4 regions of the Paenibacillus enshidis genome follow, and region 1 is predicted to be linked to each of the others. Evidence: riboswitches for the same ligand, from Rfam matches in the RefSeq annotation. Region 1 holds a riboswitch; each other region holds the start of a gene.
What was found. Region 1 has a riboswitch for cyclic di-AMP ahead of ACE41H_RS10360 (TrkH family potassium uptake protein). Riboswitches for the same ligand answer to the same signal wherever they lie in the genome.

Region 1 (4,754 bases):
CTCCTACGGCGATGTTGACGACATCTCCCATCGACATCAGGCTGATGCCCATCAGAATGCTGTCAAATATGACATGACTGAACATGGCGGTAATGAAGCCGTATTTAAGGAAAATAAAGCTGAACAGCAGCCCGAGGAACAGCAGTTCAATCGGACGGGTGATGACAGGATAAATCGGGTACAGGGTATGTCCGAACGCCCAGATCAGTGAGCTGAGGGCGCTGGCGGCCAGCGTGCTGCGCACGATCTTTCTCAGCATCGGGATGCCGAACAGCCTGTAAAGCGCTTCTTCCCCGATTCCCGCCATCCAGGCCATGATCGGCAGCAGCCAGGCGTAGGTCATATTATACGGCGACTGCGTTTCATCGATGGTGGACCAGCTGCCGATCAGCAGGTTGAGAATGACAAAGATGACGGACTGAACCCCAAGCAGGATGAAAGCCCACACATATCCGGCGCCCATGCTGCGCAGCACATACACTCCATATCCGGGCTCCTTTGCACGCGGCCACGGGTTGAGTCCTGCTGTTTTCCAAAGCCCGTTGCCTCCTACAAAGGAGAAGTAAATGATAACTCCCATCATCAGATTAAAGATGATTTGCAGACCGATGCCGAAGATCAGGATGTCGCTATTGGCGGATTGGGCTTGCAAATAAGGCATCATGTTGAGCAGAGTCAGCACCGAAATGGCAAAATAAACGAAGCTCAGAATAATACCGCGGGTAAACGAGGTATGACGTCGGGTCAAGCTGCTGTACACCACGGCAAGCACACCGAGCACAAAGGAAAACAGCATGTAGCCGATATAGTACAAAAGGTTGGCAAGCTTCGTCTGTTGATCGACATATTCCGTATGGGAAGAAGGAACGGCAAAGGAGGACTCCAGAGAGCGGACACCCCCGTTTTCAAACGTCAGTCTGACCTGAAGCATAGCATCCCCGATCTTGCTTCCTTCGTCCGAATAGGTAAGTCCGGGTTCACCTTCCCTGGTCTCAGCGGTTAGATTTTCCGTGTTATACCCCATTTGCTTCAGCAAAGGGGCAGCCAAAGCCTTTTTATCTGCAAGCGGCATACCTTCTTCGTATGCCCGCAGCAGTCCGCTCCGGGTTTCACCGTCAGGAAGAGCCTCGGTGTTGTTATAAAATCCGTCCCCGTTTTGAATAATAAAACCGGCAGGCTTCCCCGTCTGCAGACCGACATCAACCATGACGGTGCGGTCCTGCGCCGGGTCGGGAAGGCTGACCCGGTAAAATTCGTAAGGATACTTCCCGCCCCACTTCCGATTGTATTCGGGGATAAGCTGCTCTTTGGAAAGATACCCGTACAGTTCGGAATGTGCTTCATAGGCGGGAGCGGGCATTCCCCCTGCCGACTCTTTAAAACCCAAAACGGACTTGGCAAAGCCTTCTGCGCGCTCTACAGCCTTCTGTTTGCTGATTGCCTCCCCTGGCTGATTCTGGCTTAAGGATGCGAGAACCGGCAGCAGCACCTGCAGCAGCAGAAACACGGCGAGGCCGATGATGCCCAGGATGCTCAGCTTCTTGAAATCAGCGGTTAATTTAACCGGTTTTCCTATGGGATTCATCTAATACCTCCTTCATATGGACCATTTTAACATCTTTCCGTGAGAAGTTCCCTTCCTTTGCAGGAAGGGGATGAAAGGACCGCCATCGCTTCATAAACGTGTGTAAATGCGATGAAAAAGATGAAAGAATACAATAATGTAGGATTCATGAGAGCTGGAACGCTTCTTTTGCTCTGAATTGGCGTTATTTGAGCCTTTTTCATGAAAAGCATCTTTTGTGATGTACAAGGAGAAGGTTTATAATTTGTTTGCAATTGCATACAAGCCGAATTTCGTTATGAATACGGGGGAACCATTTAATTGGGGTGAATTTCGCATCTGGTCATGGGCCGGGTCTGAATAGGGCGATTTCTGCGGCCCGAATCCGTCAGCTAACCTCGTAGGCTGCAGGCAGGAACCTGGTCAGGCACTTGGTTTTCCGGTGTCTTTTTTTAATGACTTTTTCTAGAGGTGTATAATGATAATTCCCAAATTGAAATGGCTGCGCCTTTCCCCTCCGCGCATTCTCGTGAGCGGTTTTGCCCTTATTATTTTGCTCGGTGCAGGACTGCTTATGCTGCCAATCTCCAATACGTCGGGGGTGCCGCTGCCTTTTATTGACGCTTTGTTCACAGCGACGTCGGCTACTTGTGTGACCGGTCTGGTCGTTGTGGATACAGGCACGCATTTCACGGTATTCGGTCAGGTCGTCATCGCGCTGTTAATTCAGATCGGAGGCCTTGGCTTCATGACAATGGCTACCTTGCTGGCTCTTGTGTTCAAACGCAGAATTTCGCTGAAGGAGCGGCTGATTCTTCAAGAAGCGATGAATCAAACCTCCATGGAGGGTATTGTCGCCCTGATCCGCAAGGTGCTGTTGTACTCGCTAACCATAGAAGCAGTGTGTGCCGTAGTGTTCGCGGTCCGTTGGTCCTTTGACATGCCTGTAGGCAGAGCTATTTATTTCGGGGTGTGGCATGCCATTTCGATGTTCAACAATGCGGGTTTTGACCTGTTCGGCGATTTCCGCAGCCTGACGTTATACGTCAACGATCCGGTTGTCAACTTTACAGCCATGTTTTTGATCGTTACCGGCGGTATCGGTTTTGTGGTCATGTCGGATCTGGTGGAATACCGCAAGAAAAGAAAGCTGTCCCTGCATACCAAAGTCGTGCTTACGATGACGGCTATTCTTATTATTGCAGGAGCGCTCGTTATTTTCGTCTTTGAATTCACCAATCCGAAGACGCTTGCCAGCCTTCCCTGGTCAGGCAAAATCCTGGGATCGTTGTTCCAGTCGGTTACGCCCCGTACGGCGGGCGCCAATACGCTGGATATTGCGGGACTCCGTCAGGCCACGCAGTTTTTCATTATTATATTGATGTTTATCGGCGCGTCTCCAGGCTCAACGGGGGGCGGCATCAAAACGACGACCTTTACGATCATGGCTGGAGCCGTTGTGTCCATGATTCGCGGAAGGGAAGATATCGTGATTTACCGTTACCGTCTGGCTCAGGATCGTATTTTGAAAGCACTCACGATTACACTGCTCGCCCTTTTTCTCGTGATAGCTGTTACGATGATCTTGACGACTACAGAGGATCGTCATTTTCTGATGATTCTGTTCGAAACGACCTCTGCATTCGGAACAGTCGGGCTTTCCATGGGGCTGACGCCCGATTTGTCGGTGATCGGCAAAATATTGATTAGCTTCACGATGTTTGCGGGCAGGCTCGGACCGATCACGCTCGCATATGCTTTGGGCAAAAAACAGAACAAAGAGCTTTACCGTCACCCTGAAGGCAAAATGATTATTGGATAAGGGAGTTACAGATCAACAATGAAGATTCAGCAGTTCGTGATTATCGGTTTGGGACGCTTTGGCTCCAGCCTGGGATTGCAGCTTATGGAAATGGGATACGAGGTGCTTGGCATCGATAGGGATGAAGATGTCGTTGAGGAAATGAGCGAGCATCTGACCCATGCGGTGGCCGGTGATGCAACCGATGAGCAACTGCTCCGTTCCATCGGGGTCCGCAATATGGATTGCGGCATCGTGGCCATCGGGGACGACATCCAAATGAGCATTCTCGCTACTATTCTATTGAAGGAACTGGGCATCAAGACCGTGGTGGCCAAAGCGATCTCCAAGCTGCACGGAAGGGCGCTGGAAAAGCTGGGGGTGGACCGTATCGTATATCCGGAGCGGGATATGGGCATACGGGTCGCTCACCAGCTGGTTACCCCCAATTTGCTTGATTATCTGCAGCTTTCCAAGGACTACACCATTGCGGAACTGAATGTGCCGGCATGCCTGAACGGCAAAACGCTGTCTGAGCTGAATACACGGACCCGTTTCGGCTGCAGCATCGTGGCCATTCACACCAGCAACGGGGTGCTGATTGCGCCGACGGCCATGGATAAGGTGCACCGTGATGACATCATGGTCATCATCGGTACAAATGATAACATCGGCCGGTTCGAGGAAGAAGTGGTTAATCAGTAATCATTCTGCTCATTTTGTAAGTGTTAATTAAAAAATAAGTGGGAATAGCTTGGATAATAATATCGATAAACGAGGCCGGTTGGAGGAAGAGGTATTTTCCTACCGCAGCACGAAGGACCAAAAAGTGATTCTATACTGGCAAGGCAGACAAGTGATGATCTTGCAAGGAAAAGATAGCGAAAAATTCCTGCAGCGAATCGCCAATGCCAACGTCAGCCAAGAAGAACAGTTGATTATGGCCAAGGTCACAGGAAATTTTAAGCGGGGAAACGAAAAGCTGCCAAAGCGCCGGTAGGACTAGGATCAAAATTTGACAGTACCCATAACAAGCTCCCTAAAAGCATCGACTTTGCTCAGACTGCTAATGAAGAATTAGAAATAGGAAACAAGGTCAAGGACAAAGGGAGTCTTCCCTGACCTTGGCCTTTCTTCTTACTTTTCTTGTAAGAGGGGTATGCACGATACCAGCGGAGAAAACGAAGCAATTCCGGAGAAGCGCAGCGATCGCCTTTGGCCCGAAGGGTCAACAGCGATCGGAGGAATGCTTCGTTTTCGGAGCGTCTCGGAACCCCCTCTTTACCTCACACCATCCGGTAGCCGGCAAAGGAGGCGCGGGTTTCCCCGATCCATTGTCTGGCCGCCGGACCATGCTCGGCGGTTTCGGAATAGATGAGGCAGGTCGTA
Region 2 (4,754 bases), on a different contig from region 1:
AGCTGGTGCTGCTCGGGATGGAACAACAGCTGGGGAGCACCAAAATGGACACCCTGCTCCGTTCCTATGTGCGGAAATACCGCTTCAAGCATCCATCCACCCGCGATTTTCAGCGTATAGTGGAAAGCGTGACAGGCCGTTCATGGTCTCCCTATTTCAATCAGTACGTATATGGCAGCCAAATGGCTGATTTTGCGGTAGACAGCATTCAGCTGCGCAAGCTGGAGAATGGCATGTACGAGTCTGCCGTTACCGTGTCCAAAAAGGGCGGCGACGTGCCGGCCGTACCTATCCAAGTAGCATTCAAGGATAAAAGCAGCATACAGAAGACATGGGACGGCAAACAGCAGAAGGTAACCTACCGTTTTCAAAGCAGGTCCCCTGCAGTCTCGGTGGTCATTGATCCTCTTCATACGATCCCTCTGGAGAACAACCACCTGAATAACACACTGCTGGCTGAGCTGCCGGAGAAAACCGAAACACGCTGGCTTCTGGGGATGACCAGGCTGGCTGAAGCTTTGATTAGAAGTCTGTCATGGTGAGGTGTCCGCAGGTGATGAATTCTGTCAAAGAGGGTTGGACGCTCGTCCGCTTGCATTTTTTTATCGTAATTCTGCTGTTTATCTACCGTCTTGCTTGGGGAGTATTCAACTATAAGTACACTGAATCGGGTATCGTGCCTCTGCTGCTGCGCTATCCGGGAAGCGGCCAGAGCGAGCTCAACCGGACCTTATTCTGGATGGAAAGCCAGATTGCATTGGCGCAAAGCTCTTCCGTCCATCTGTATTTGTGGGTTCTGCTTGCGGTCATCGTGCTGCGCATGCTGCTGACCCCGTTGGTCCGGGCGGGTGTATATTACAGCCTGCATATGAAGAGACAGCAGGGGCGGCGCTCCTTTCTCACCGGCATCCGTCTGTTCTGGCGTTCGTCCCTTTTATATTACACGGTTGAAACCTGCCTTCTGCTGCTTCCCGGGTACTGGATTGTACCGCGTCTGCTGCAGACTCTGTCCGGTTCGCTGCAAGAACCGCTTCTTGCCGCCGTCCACCTTCTCCCTTACATCGTTTTATGGGGCATTTTGGCCTGGCTCATCCGTCAATGCGTGATGTACATGCAGTTCGGAACGATCAGCGGGAGGGGCGCATGGTTCTCGCTCGCCTGCTGCATGCGGTGTATTCTCCCCGGCATCGGAATATCCGCAGTGCTCGGAGCATCTGTCATCGTCCTGCTCTCTATCTTTAGCGTCTCTGGCTGGCTGTGGACAGGGTTGCTTGCACTCATCCTTCACCAGACTTATCATTTCATTTCTTCACTTTTTACAATATGGCACACATCTGCACAGTATTATTTATGGAATACTACTTGTGATTCGTTCACCAAGGAGTAAAATGATGCCAGCGTCTGCTGAAAATAATCTCATGTAAATTCTTTTAACATAGTACTTTCGATATTTTTAGTCTCTGTTTTAGCAGAGACTATTTTTTTACAGCTTTTTGCTATGAAACATTTGCCAAACTATGCTTCCTTTGTTACAATAGTCCCTGTGAACTGATAGTAACAACTTTGTAATTATTGCTGTAACCTTTTTAGACAACCTATTCATGAACGATCATATGCTTCAAGGTGCACATCTAGTAAAGCCGAATTCCCGGCACCGGGAAGCGGGGGAACCAGTTTTGGGTGAATTGATCTCGCATCAGAGGGATCATAGGGGAGCCTTCTACCGAACCCTTAAGCTAACTTCGCAGGCGTTGGAAGGGGTTTGTATTTTTTTGAAAAAGAAGCTAGCTATCGCAGCCATGAGTGCAGCAATCGCCTTCGCGGGCCTTTCATTCGGCGCTGGAAGCGTGTATGCGGACTCCAAAATGGACCAGGTCATCCAGGATGCCAAAGGCACCTCTTATAGAGCAGGCGGCACCACGCTGAGCGGATTTGACTGTTCCGGATTTACGAGTTATGTATTTGACCAGCTTGGGCTTGATCTTCCCCGCCAATCCTCCACCCAGTTCGAAGCGGGAACCGCTGTTTCGCGGGATGAAATGAGACCTGGAGACCTGGTATTCTTCAACACGAATGGAAGAGGAGTTTCTCATGTAGGGATTTATGTAGGTGACGGCAGATTTGCCCACTCCTCCTCATCACGTGGTGTCACCGTCAGTTCGTTGGGCGAAAGCTACTACGCTGATCGATACCTTGGTGCCAAACGTGTCATGAGTACATCCACTTACGAATCTGTTGCCCTTGATTAGAAATTATTTACATCATAACTTCAGCAGCTTCGATTCCCGCCGGAATTGAGGCTTTTTTTGTTGCCAAACAGGCTTAACCGAAGTACCCTTTTTAAGAAGGGATACGTAAGGGGGAAAAATATGTCCGCCGAATCAACAAGCTATCAGATCGTTCCGATGAGTGAAGAGCAGGCAGCTGCCATAAGTGAGTGGAAATATAAACCGCCCTATGACATTTATGGCTGGCTGCCTTGGGAGCAGATGAAGGCTCTCGACATCGAATTTGCCAACCCGGAGCTGCGAAGCTCCCAATATGTCGCTGTATTGGATGAGTCAGGTGGCCTATGCGGGTTTGCCCAATATTTTCCCATGGAAGAGGTGACCCGTCTTGGGCTCGGAATGCGGCCGGAATTATGCGGTCATGGACACGGTGCGGAGTTTGTCCGGGCTATCGCTGAGGAAGCCAGGCGCCGTGCGCCGCAAAATGAGATCGACCTCGAAGTCCTCGTCTGGAACAAACGGGCCATCAGGGCCTACCGTTCTGCAGGCTTTCGCATTACCGATGCCTATGAGCGGCAAACTCCGGACGGGATGAAGCCTTTTTATTGTATGGTCTACAATAGCGGGGAAGACGCAGACCCTATACCAAACGCCCTGGATTCAGAGTCTTAGCTCTACCCAGGGCGTTTGCTATTTGATCGCTTATTGCGGTCCGTTGATTTGCCGTTGCAAGGTTAATCCAGGATTAATCCTCCGAACGCATGTGTTCGAATGCTTCATTGTACTGCTGTGCTTCTTTTATATCTACTGCTGTAATCCCGCCTTCATCCCACGAGGTGAGGCGCAGCGTAACCGTCTTGTAATCAATGGTAATAAACGGATGGTGATTGAATGCTTCCGAAATACCGGCTACTTCATCCACGAATGCGATTCCTCTCATAAAGCTGGAAAAGACGTATTTCCGAACAATCCAGCGTCCCTCCTCTAGCTCCCAGCCCTCTAATCTCTCCAGATGAGCCTCTATTTCTTCTAATGTAAAAGGCATAGTATTCCTGCTCCTCTCCGTGATACGGAAGCCGTTCCTGATGTTATTGGGGCCAGCCCTTATGACCGTGTTCATATTACCATGGCTTCGCTGAGAAATCCAATGGCTATGTTATACGAGGGATACGAAGGTCAGCTCCTCTTCACCGATCAGAATGTCGATCCGGTAACGGTTTCGGTCATGAATGATGACACCGCTCCCGACCGTAATAACAGACTCTTCTCCAAGCGCGTAAAAGAGATCCTCGGCCAGCGCTTCCTGAACCTCAGCTCGTTCCGCACTCTCCAGACGCTCCCATTCCTCCTCTTCCATTTCAAAAAAAAGGTAACTGTCCGGAATACGCCCTACTGCGTCCGTCAACTCCTTCAGAATGAGTTCATATTCTCTTCCATGCCTAACACCCATGTGAGCCCTCCACTCTTCTCCATTCCGGATTTGGAATCCTGTTCTCAAAATTGTCATTTAACAGCGTTGTCTTCATTATACCGTGAAATCCCCCTAAAAAAAAAAGGGGCTTTTGTCGATAAATATGGTAGTCCGTTTCACCAAAATACGTTGGAGGGCAAGGATGTCCCCTGGCCGGACCGGATGTTCTACCAATTTCTCATGGACGAGGTGTACAATGCAAATTTCATCAATTATAGGACTTGCACTCGGGCTCATATCCCTGGTTGTCGGCATGATCCTCAAAGGGGCGCCTGTCGTCAATTTGGTTAATAACCCTGCAGCTTACATGATTATCTTTGTAGGCACAGCCGCCAGTGTATTCATGGCCTTCCCGATGTCGGACATGAAGAGAGTACCCAAGCTTTTCAAAATTATTTTCACTGAGCAAAAGCTGCCTGACCGCCAGCAATTGATCACTACATTTATGGAATGGGCCTCCATTACCCGCCGTGAAGGTCTGCTCGCCCTTGAGCCCAAGGTGGAAGAGATCGACAACGCCTTTCTGCGCAGCGGAATGCGGATGATTATTGACGGCAATGATCAGGAATTCGTACGGGATGTGCTTATGGAGGATATCAATGCAACGGAGGAAAGGCACCGGTCCGGTGCGCTGATCTTTTCCCAAGCCGGTATGTATGCTCCGACACTGGGGGTGCTCGGGGCGGTAGTCGGTCTGATCGCAGCTCTTGCCGATCTCAGTGATATGGAGAAGCTCTCTCACGCGATCGCCGCCGCCTTCATCGCCACACTTTTGGGTATTTTTACGGGTTATGTATTATGGCACCCTATGTCGAATAAATTAAAACGGCTGTCCAAAAGGGAAGTCGATATCAAGCTGATGATGGTGGAAGGCCTGCTGTCCATTCAATCCGGTGTATCCACCATAGCTATCAGTCAGAAGCTGTCCGTATTCCTCACTCCTACGGAGCGGGCTCAAATGAGCTCCGATGAGAAGGGAGCGAGCGACAGTGAGTAAAAAAGGCAGACACGAGCCGCATGAGGAGCATGCAGACGAGAGCTGGCTGCTTCCTTAT
Region 3 (4,754 bases), on a different contig from region 1:
TTTTATCGATGAATACGCGCCTGCCCGCAGCAGCCGCAACGAGTTGCGCACCTTTGAAGGTTTTATTGTCGACGGCCCCGAGTATTTAACGGTCTTTGACGGAGATAGAGGGAAAGAGCTGGATACCGTGCGGTATGAGCCGGAACGGCATGATGACGGGCTGATGTGGGGAGATTACGCGATGGCCCGGATTGAACCCGGGAACCGGGTTGACCGTTTTCTCGCGGGAGTCGCCTATCTGGACGGGGTTCAGCCAGCCGCCATATTGGCGCGCGGCTACTACACACGCTCGACGATTGCAGCCTACCAGTGGGATGGCGAGCATCTGCGGAAGCAGTGGATTGCGGACAGCGGCTGGACGGTCATGAGCAATCCGTTCAATGACGGCCCGCACGGCAGGGACGGCACCGATCCGCAGCTTGGCACGCTGACGACCCAGGGGGCGCACTCCTTGAGTGTGGCAGATGTTGATCAGGACGGCAGGGATGAAATCGTCTATGGCTCGGCTACCCTGGATCACGACGGCAGCCTGCTGTACAGCTCCATGGATGAGATGCCTGAGCAGAGCGCAGCGCCGGGAACCACAGCCCGTCTGGGACACGGGGACGCGCTGCATGTTACGGATATTGACCCGGACCGGCCGGGACAGGAAATTTTCATGGTTCATGAAGGCGGAACCTATGCCCCTTACGGTTATTCCCTGCGTGATGCGGCCACCGGCGAGGTCCTCTATGGCGGCTACACCGGCAAGGATACAGGACGCGGCATGGTGGGAGATATCGATCCGGAGCACAGGGGGCTGGAGTCCTGGGCGGTTGGCCTATGGACGGCGGCCGGGGAGCAGCTCAGCAGCAGTATGCCGGGCACCAATATGAACATTAAATGGGCCGCGGACATGACAACGCAAATTGTGAACGGGGCGATTGACGTCACGCCGGTGATTGAAGACTGGAAGCGTGGTGTCCTGCTGACAGCCGATGGAACCTTGACCAACAACTACACCAAAGGAACGCCTTCACTTGTGGCGGATATTTTCGGGGATTGGAGAGAAGAAATGCTTGTCCGCAAGGCGGACAGCTCGGCGATCCGGATTTATCTGAGCACAGAAGTGACGGACCGCAAGCTGTACACGCTTATGCATGATCCGCAGTACCGGACCGGGGTAGCACGGCAAAATACGGCCTACAACCAGCCGTCATATACCAGCTTCTATTTTGCTTCAGACACGGATTGGGCGGATGTGCCGGTTTCCGTCTTCCATGCGCCCGCCGCGCTGAACGGTCTGCAATCCGCATTTGTGCAGTATCGTGCGGCCAAAGAAGTAAAAGGCGATCTGGCTTCCCGTCTGAACAGCACCCTGAAGCAGGCGCAAAGGCAGCTGGAGCAGGGGAATACCGGCAAAGCCGTAAGCTTGATGGAGAAATTCGCTTTCCAGATCAGCGGGAATAAAAAAGAGGAGCAGATTTCGCAGCGGGCTGCTTGGAGCCTCATCCGGTATGCACAGTTGTTTATCGGAACAGAGAAGAAATGATGTGAAAATCAGCTGAAAAACGAGGGTTTCAGCAGGCAGGCGGGCAAACGTTCCGCCTGCCTTTTTGGATTGCAGCAAATTTTTATTAGAAACGGGAATAGAAGTCTTTACACTTTCAGTCGGCCGGGTGTATGATTCAAATCGGTAATTTAAATATTTTCTTTGTGATGATTTTGCTTTTACCGCTGAATTTCCGCACAGAGCGGAAAATGGGGGAACCAAAGCGGCCAGCTTGTTCCGGCAGGAGAGTCGGAAAAGGCCTGGCTTGCAGGGGTGAATCGCGGAGGAGATTCCAAGGTCTCAGCCGCGTAGGGCGACTCTCTCGCCCGAATCCGACAGCTAACCTCATAAGCGTACAGGGAGAGGCAGCAAACCGACTAATATCCAGTCCATGTTTTATTGACATGTGGACCTTTGGAAGAAGCCGCGGGAAGCTACTTGGACGCCCTGGCTTCTTTTTTTTGTATCTTTGCTGCCCGAATATCGAGGAGGATCTAAATGCAAACCGAGACCATTCTCGTTGTTGCTCCTAACAACGATGGCCGAAAATTTGTGAAGCTGCTGCAGCATCACCATTTGCCCTTTGCGGTTCTGACGAACAGCGCTGTAAAAGAAAAGCAATTTGAAAAGCAAGGGGTGAAGCAAATTGTTCGGATCGATACGTCCATGACGGACAAATGGGTTATTCCCAAAATGACGGTGGGCCGTATTTTCATATTTGAGAGCAGTTTGAACCTCACCTGCCGCTACCTGCAAATCTGCAGATCATGGACAGAGCGGGAGATTTGCGTCATTACCCGGCAGCTGTTGCATCCGAGGGGCGTTTACCAGCGGATGGGGGCGAACCGGGTGATTTATACCAAGACAGGGGAAGTCGGATTTATTCTCCAATGATAAGCGACGGGTGACGGTATTTTTGTAATATAATATACCAATAAAAGGAGAGCAGACTGCCTGAACAGGGCTCACACGAAGAACTGGTGGCGAAGGACGGCTTCTATGCGGGACTGGTTAAAGGGCAGGCTTCCTGAAGGATGCAAAAAGGTGTGGGGATGGGCACTAAGATTTGTTCAGAATTCGTTCAGAACCGTATGTTACTTTGGGATGTAAAAAAGATATTACTACATCCAAAGGAATGATTGAGATGAGTGAACGGAAGAGGCGGCAGACAGCCGAAAGTCATCCGGATTCCATGGATCATCATCTGATCCAGATCACTTCATTACATCGGCAGCTCAGATTTGTAAAAGATAGTGAATTAAAGAAACAAATGCATCTCGCCGGACAAAGCAGAGGAGCGGGAGCCGGAAGCTATCAGCATAAATACATGGTGTTTGCGGCAGCGAAGGAAGCTGTCAAACGGGTAACAGGACTTGAACTGCACGAACTGCAGATGACTGCAGGCTGGTGGATGTCCGAGGGGAAAATTATTCAAATGGCCTCCAACGAAGAAAGATTGCTCGCCTCGGTTCTGGCATGCGCTTGGCGTGCCCTGCCAGGGCGCGGGGTGCACATGATGTCGACGGACAATCAATGCTCCTGGAGGGATTATAATGTGTTATATCCGGTATACACAATGCTTGGTCTCACCGTAGGCTGCAATCTTGCAGGCGCGTCAGCGGAAGAGAAGCAGCAGGCCTATCTCACGGATATTACCTTTGGCGATTTCCGGGAATTTGCAGCAGACTATTTGCTCGATCATCTGACCATGAATGCAGGCGAACGTATGCAGACGTTTAATGCCTGCGCGGTCATCGACAATGTCGAGCAGGTGCTTGTTCATCATCTGATGACCCCGATCACTCTTTCGGAACAGAGCGGAGCAGCGGAGCAGATGGTTGCAGGCGCGCATGCCGAAATATCGGTGCACCATTATATGCAGCAGTACGGGAGTATTGCGGGCATGACAGACCGGATTGGCGGAGAAGCCGCCCTTTTGCAGAGGGCTTATGGTCTGGATACGGTGATGTTGCCTGCTTCAGATTTGAGAAAAAGGTCCGTGACGGAGGAAGTCATCGGATATCGCCGGGAGAAGGCCTCCTTCAAGCTTAGCGGAACGGATGGCGGGCCGGCGTCCGGTTCGGCGGAAAGTTTGAGAACGGCGGGTTTGAAATGTTTGGTGAAAAGGGATTCCGGTGCAGCAGAAGTTTCCAACCGGGGAGTGGCCCGGCCGAAGACGGCAGAAGAACACCGCATGCTGATATGGCAGCCTGATGGGACACGCTGGGAAGAGGAATGGCTGTATGTTACGGAAATGGAACGGATTGTGCATACTCACCGGCAGCTTGTGTATGAGCGGCGTGATCAAATGTGGGAGAAGGCCAATATCAAGCATATACTGAATACCCATGTATCTGCAACGATCACTGAAATGGATACTATATATCTGGAGAAGATGCGAAACTGGTTGTTGACGATCGGTCAGGGTATGCTGGAAGATGACCATCTGCTGCTGCAGGGAAATGCTTTTGACGTTCAGGAGCTTCAGCAGGTCTGGTCGGATATATGGCAATGCCTGCTGAAGCGGCCGACGATGAGCAGGCATCTTCTGAGCTGGAGTCATAAATATATTCAATTGCTGGACAAATACTGGGCCAGGTATATGGAAGGCGCAAAGGAGCTGCGGCGGCAGGCCGGAATTGGCGAGAACGGCAGGGAAACGATGGTTCAGGCCTATCATGATGCCTGCTCGGAGCTGTTTCTGCGGATTAAAGCCGATTGGAGAACGGAGTTCACCAACTGGTTTTTAAGCGAAGCATTGCCTGCATTTACGGCCGTGCTACCGGAACAGCCGCTATGTGGCTCAGGAGCCACCTGAACGTTCAACATTGACCTAGGTCAAAAAAATAGTCTGAATTCCCTGGAAAAAGGAATTCAGACTATTTTGTTTTCATCTTTCTCGTCGTCATTGATCTTACGAATTTCCTTTCTTTTCTTCCTGGACTTTTTAAAACGGTGTCTAACCTGATTCTCGATATTTCCGGAATTATTCTTCGATGAATAATCGTTAATTTACCCAATATTGGATTGTGATAAAATCAAGTTTGATTAGATAAATTTATTTTTTGTATGATATAATTCATATATATAAGAAGTCCAAGGAGTTGATCGATGTGGATCATGTTGTTAAATCAGAAAGCGAAATTCGCACAAGATATCAAATAACAATACCCGAGGATATAAGAACGAGGGCAAAACTTAATATTGGCGATTCATTACTCTG
Region 4 (4,754 bases), on a different contig from region 1:
GGTCGGGGAAATCAGCTCGTCCATCGGACTATCTTCGGGAGCGGCGGGCTTGATCGTTACCCTGACGCAGATTGGCTACGGCATCGGCCTGCTATTTATCGTCCCATTGGGGGATATTGTTGAAAACAGGAGGTTGGTTGTAGGTGCCCTGCTGCTCACTACACTGTCTCTGCTTACCCTGGCGGTGGCTCCAAGCGCCGCACTGTTTCTTCTTGCGGCCGCAATGATCGGGATCGGATCGGTGGCAGCGCAGATTTTGGTGCCTTATGCGGCCCATCTTGCCCCTGACGAAACCCGCGGGCGTGTCGTGGGAAATGTGATGAGCGGCTTGCTGCTCGGCATTATGCTTGCACGTCCGCTGTCCAGCATGGTCGCTGATCTGCTGGGCTGGCGTTCTGTATTCGTCTTATCCGCCGTACTGATTCTTGTGCTGGCTCTGGTTCTGGCCAAGGCGCTTCCTGCCAGAAAGCCGGTGACAAACGAATCTTACTCCAGGCTCATCGGATCGATGTGGCATCTGCTGAAAACTACGCCAATCCTGCGGCGCCGGGCCATTTATCATGCTGCTGTATTTGGGACCTTCAGCTTGTTCTGGACGACGGTTTCGCTCTTACTGACAGGGCCTGCATTTCATTTTTCGCAAACGGAAGTGGCACTGTTTGCCTTAGCGGGAGTATCTGGCGCGATCGCGGCACCGATTGCCGGCCGTCTTGCGGACCGGGGTTGGATTCGGCCGGCAACAGGGCTTGCTTTGGCTGCAGTCATCATTTCACTGGCTCTGCCTTTCATGGTTCATACCCGTTCGGTGCTTACCGTAACCATATTAGTCTTTTCTGCGATTCTTTTAGACATGGGCGTGTCGGCTAATCTGGTTCTCAGCCAGCGTGCGATTTTTGCCCTTGGAGCCGAGGTGCGCAGCCGGTTGAACGGCTTGTTTATGGCTATCTTTTTTGCAGGTGGAGCCCTGGGCTCTGCAGCGGGCGGATGGGCTTATGACCTGGGGGGCTGGAAGGCGGCGTCCGTCATAGGCATTGCCCTGCCAGCCATGGCACTGATCTATTATTTTACGGAGCGCCAACAGGTTCAAAAGGCTACAGCATCAAAATAATGTATACCCCCGCCAAAACAAGATACAAAATGGAGTAGCGGCGGTCGGTCTTCCAATCCCGGGAAGCCATGGCTATAAACAGGACGAACAAGGCATAGGGTGTTATGTTATATTCCACAAAAAATAGTGCGCAGATCAGTGCGATCAGTACAGCTCCTACAATTACGTTGTACCAAAGGGGATATCTTTTCATCAAGATCAACTCCCGTCGCTTGTTAAATCTATATTAACATAAGATTAACACGCCTCCGAAAGAAGTCCGACTCCGATAATAATATGGAAGCATTCAACCGGTTGAAGGAACTGCCACGACCGGTTTTTTACATGCCATCTTGACGGTGTTTTCCTCCAACCTGCGTGTAATATGTTTCTCGATTCAGCTAACTATGCATTACGTGTTTACATTTTTGTTTCTTTTGTGTTACTTTTATGGACTTCTTTTTTTAGTGATATATAGCCATTTTATCTTCGATCTATAAGGGTATTTCTTCCATTGACAAAGAGCATTCGGGTATATTACTCTGATTAAGGTTACAAAATTTTAATATTTGCCGAATTTCATTGTGTTTGAAAACGGGGGAACCATTCCGGGTGAATTATTCTTGTACATAAAAGAGTAAAGGGAACCTTCTACCTAACCCTCAGCTAACTCCGTAGGCGTTGAAGGGAGAACATTTTTTTGAAAAAAGCGATATTGTCGATTTTTGGAGCTGCCGTACTGTTTACATCCGGGGCTGCCACTACACATGCCAGCGAAGCACAAATCAACAGCTATGTTAGTCAGGTTGCAGGCACTCCATACAAATATGGGGGCACCACAACTGCAGGATTCGATTGTTCCGGTTTTATTCTGTACATATTCAACAAGTTTAGTTTGGACTTGCCCCGCACTTCCCAACAGCAGGCTAACGCAGGTATAGCAGTCGCCAAAGAAGATCTCCGGGCGGGAGACCTGGTGTTTTTTAACACAAGCGGACGCGGCATTTCCCATGCCGGCATCTATTTGGGGAACAATCAGTTTGCCCATTCCTCAAGCAGCCAGGGTGTTACTGTCAGCAGCCTGTCGGAGTCTTATTATCAGAACAGATATGTAACTGCCCGCCGCGTCATCAGCCAGACAAGCTATGCCCAAATGGTGAGCGAAGCGCGTTGACGAAATGAAAGAGGACAAGCCTGAAGTTATTTTCAGGTTTGTCCTCTTTTGCTATCCGGTCATGCACTTTGCACAGATTGGGAATACTGCATTGACAATCCTCTCCTTCACTACATATAATAAATTCAAAACACATGAACAATTATTCATATATAGTTATTTGGCTGCCAGGAAGGGGAGGAGCCTCATGGGTACAGCGGTTGAAAAGGTGAAACGGGAGCTTATACTGGAAGGCCTGGACTGTGCGAATTGCGCCATGAAGATTGAGAACGGTGTGAAGAAGCTGGACGGGGTTATGGACTGTTCTGTTAACTTTGTAAGCAAGACACTTACGATGGAAGTGGACAAAACGCATGATCAGGATGTCGTCACAGCAGCCAGGAAAAAAGTGAATCAGTTGGAGCCTCATATTCAGGTCGTGGAGAAGGGGAACGGAGCTGCTGCGAAAGCGGCCATAAGCCATGTGGCTGCACAGAATGGTCATAACCACGATCATGCTCACGACCACAGTCACGGGCACAGCCATGATCATGGGGCGGGCAATACGAAACGCATGATCATTCGCTTGATTGCAGGTGCCCTTCTTACAGGAGTCGGGTTATTGTCACCTGTTACGGGAGTAGCGGAGTTTGCGCTGTTCGCCGTCGCTTATCTTATTGTTGGCGGTGACATTGTCCTCAGAGCTGTTAAAAATATCCTCAGAGGTCAGGTGTTCGACGAGCATTTTCTGATGTCCATCGCCACCATCGGCGCCTTTGCCATTCAGCAGTATCCCGAAGGCGTGGCCGTCATGCTGTTCTATCAGGTAGGTGAGCTGTTCCAGAGCATAGCTGTGAGCCGGTCGCGCAAGTCCATCAGCAGCCTGATGGATATCCGGCCTGATTATGCCAACCTGCAGATGGGAATTGAGACGAAGCGGGTGGCCCCGGAAGAGGTTCGTGTCGGTGATCTCATCATAGTGAAGCCTGGCGAGCGGGTCCCGCTCGACGGCAAAGTGCTGGAGGGCAGAACCGCCATGGACACCTCGGCTTTAACAGGCGAATCCGTGCCGCGCGAGGTCGAGCCCGGGGATGAGGTATTAAGCGGCTTTGTTAACAAAAACGGAGTATTGACCGTTGAAGTTGCTAAAAGCTACGGTGAATCCACCGTTTCCAAAATTTTGGAGCTGGTACAAAATGCAAGCAGCAAGAAGGCGCCGACGGAGCAGTTTATTACGAAATTCGCACGCTATTATACGCCGGTTGTCGTCATTGTCGCCACCCTGCTGGCCGTCGTGCCGCCATTGCTGATCAGTGGTGCCACGTTTTCCGAATGGGTCTACCGTGCTCTGGTGTTTCTCGTTATTTCCTGCCCTTGCGCGTTGGTGGTGTCCATTCCGCTCGGATTTTTCGGCGGGATCGGGGCGGCCTCCAGGCAAGGTGTGCTCGTGAAGGGCAGCAACTATCTTGAAGCCCTGAATGATGTAAAATATGTCGTATTCGATAAAACAGGCACCCTTACGAAAGGGGCCTTTACCGTGACCGGGATTTATCCAGCTAACGGGGCAACCCGGGAGGAGCTGCTCCGCAGCGCTGCTTATGCCGAGCTCCATTCCAATCACCCGATTGCCGAATCCATTCGCGCAGCTTACGGGCAAGAGCTGCAGGCGGCTGATGTTCAGGAATATAACGAAATCGCGGGCCACGGCATTCAGGTGCGGTTTGAAGGAAAACAGATTCTGGCCGGCAATGCCAAGCTCATGAACCGGGAGCAGATTCCTTTCGAGACACCTGAAGAACCGGGAACGGTCGTGCACGTAGCTATCGATGGGAGCTATGCGGGGTATATCGTCATTGCGGACGAGATTAAGGAGGATGCGGAACAGACCATCCGCTCCTTGAAAGAGCTGGGCATGAAAAAGACGATCATGCTTACCGGTGATGCGAAAGCTGTTGGTGAGGCCGTAGGCCGGAAGCTTGGTCTGGACGAAGTGCACGCCGAGCTCCTGCCGCAGCATAAGGTAGAGGAGATTGAGAAGCTGGACCGGCAAAAAGCACGCAGGGACAAAATTGCCTTTATCGGTGACGGCATGAATGATACTCCCGTACTTGCGCGGGCCGATGTCGGGATTGCCATGGGCGGTCTGGGCTCGGATGCGGCGATTGAGGCTGCGGACATCGTTATTATGACCGACGAGCCTTCCAAGCTGTTATCCGCGATCCATATCGCCAGACGCACACGCCGCATTGTATGGCAGAATATTTTGTTTGCCCTGGGGGTCAAAGCCGTATTTCTCCTGCTGGGAGCCTTCGGCATTGCTACGATGTGGGAGGCCGTATTCTCCGATGTCGGGGTTACGCTGCTGGCCGTGCTGAATGCCATGAGGGTGCTGCGAACGAAGGAATTAGCGTAAAATTTGCCTGAAAAAACGAAACACAGCGTCAACCCGGAGCCAATATGCACCGATTGATGCTGTGTTTTTTTACTGATGGGTAATATGCTGATGGGTTTGCA

Region 2: it holds a riboswitch for cyclic di-AMP, as region 1 does, so the genes downstream of both, ACE41H_RS20415 (C40 family peptidase) here and ACE41H_RS10360 (TrkH family potassium uptake protein) in region 1, are expected to answer to the same signal.
Region 3: it holds a riboswitch for cyclic di-AMP, as region 1 does, so the genes downstream of both, ACE41H_RS12365 (hypothetical protein) here and ACE41H_RS10360 (TrkH family potassium uptake protein) in region 1, are expected to answer to the same signal.
Region 4: it holds a riboswitch for cyclic di-AMP, as region 1 does, so the genes downstream of both, ACE41H_RS22030 (C40 family peptidase) here and ACE41H_RS10360 (TrkH family potassium uptake protein) in region 1, are expected to answer to the same signal.

Annotation. Positions count from the first base shown of each region.
Region 1 is NZ_JBHHMI010000007.1:82,285-87,038, forward strand. It holds gene ACE41H_RS10355 (CPBP family intramembrane glutamic endopeptidase) at 1-1,585, opposite strand, end outside; cyclic di-AMP (ydaO/yuaA leader) riboswitch at 1,839-1,986, shown strand; gene ACE41H_RS10360 (TrkH family potassium uptake protein) at 2,043-3,386, shown strand; gene ACE41H_RS10365 (potassium channel family protein) at 3,405-4,070, shown strand; gene ACE41H_RS10370 (hypothetical protein) at 4,120-4,365, shown strand; gene ACE41H_RS10375 (LysR family transcriptional regulator) at 4,652-4,754, opposite strand, start outside.
Region 2 is NZ_JBHHMI010000025.1:29,751-34,504, reverse strand. It holds gene ACE41H_RS20425 (M1 family metallopeptidase) at 1-542, shown strand, start outside; gene ACE41H_RS20420 (hypothetical protein) at 557-1,387, shown strand; cyclic di-AMP (ydaO/yuaA leader) riboswitch at 1,629-1,766, shown strand; gene ACE41H_RS20415 (C40 family peptidase) at 1,773-2,249, shown strand; gene ACE41H_RS20410 (GNAT family N-acetyltransferase) at 2,370-2,900, shown strand; gene ACE41H_RS20405 (4a-hydroxytetrahydrobiopterin dehydratase) at 2,974-3,273, opposite strand; gene ACE41H_RS20400 (hypothetical protein) at 3,385-3,678, opposite strand; gene motA (flagellar motor stator protein MotA) at 3,896-4,696, shown strand; gene motB (flagellar motor protein MotB) at 4,668-4,754, shown strand, end outside.
Region 3 is NZ_JBHHMI010000009.1:53,430-58,183, reverse strand. It holds gene ACE41H_RS12370 (rhamnogalacturonan lyase) at 1-1,531, shown strand, start outside; cyclic di-AMP (ydaO/yuaA leader) riboswitch at 1,705-1,899, shown strand; gene ACE41H_RS12365 (hypothetical protein) at 2,030-2,425, shown strand; gene ACE41H_RS12360 (DEAD/DEAH box helicase family protein) at 2,676-4,349, shown strand; gene ACE41H_RS12355 (AbrB/MazE/SpoVT family DNA-binding domain-containing protein) at 4,645-4,754, shown strand, end outside.
Region 4 is NZ_JBHHMI010000031.1:43,563-48,316, reverse strand. It holds gene ACE41H_RS22040 (MFS transporter) at 1-1,108, shown strand, start outside; gene ACE41H_RS22035 (hypothetical protein) at 1,092-1,301, opposite strand; cyclic di-AMP (ydaO/yuaA leader) riboswitch at 1,648-1,783, shown strand; gene ACE41H_RS22030 (C40 family peptidase) at 1,788-2,261, shown strand; gene ACE41H_RS22025 (heavy metal translocating P-type ATPase) at 2,449-4,653, shown strand; gene ACE41H_RS22020 (ArsR/SmtB family transcription factor) at 4,723-4,754, opposite strand, start outside.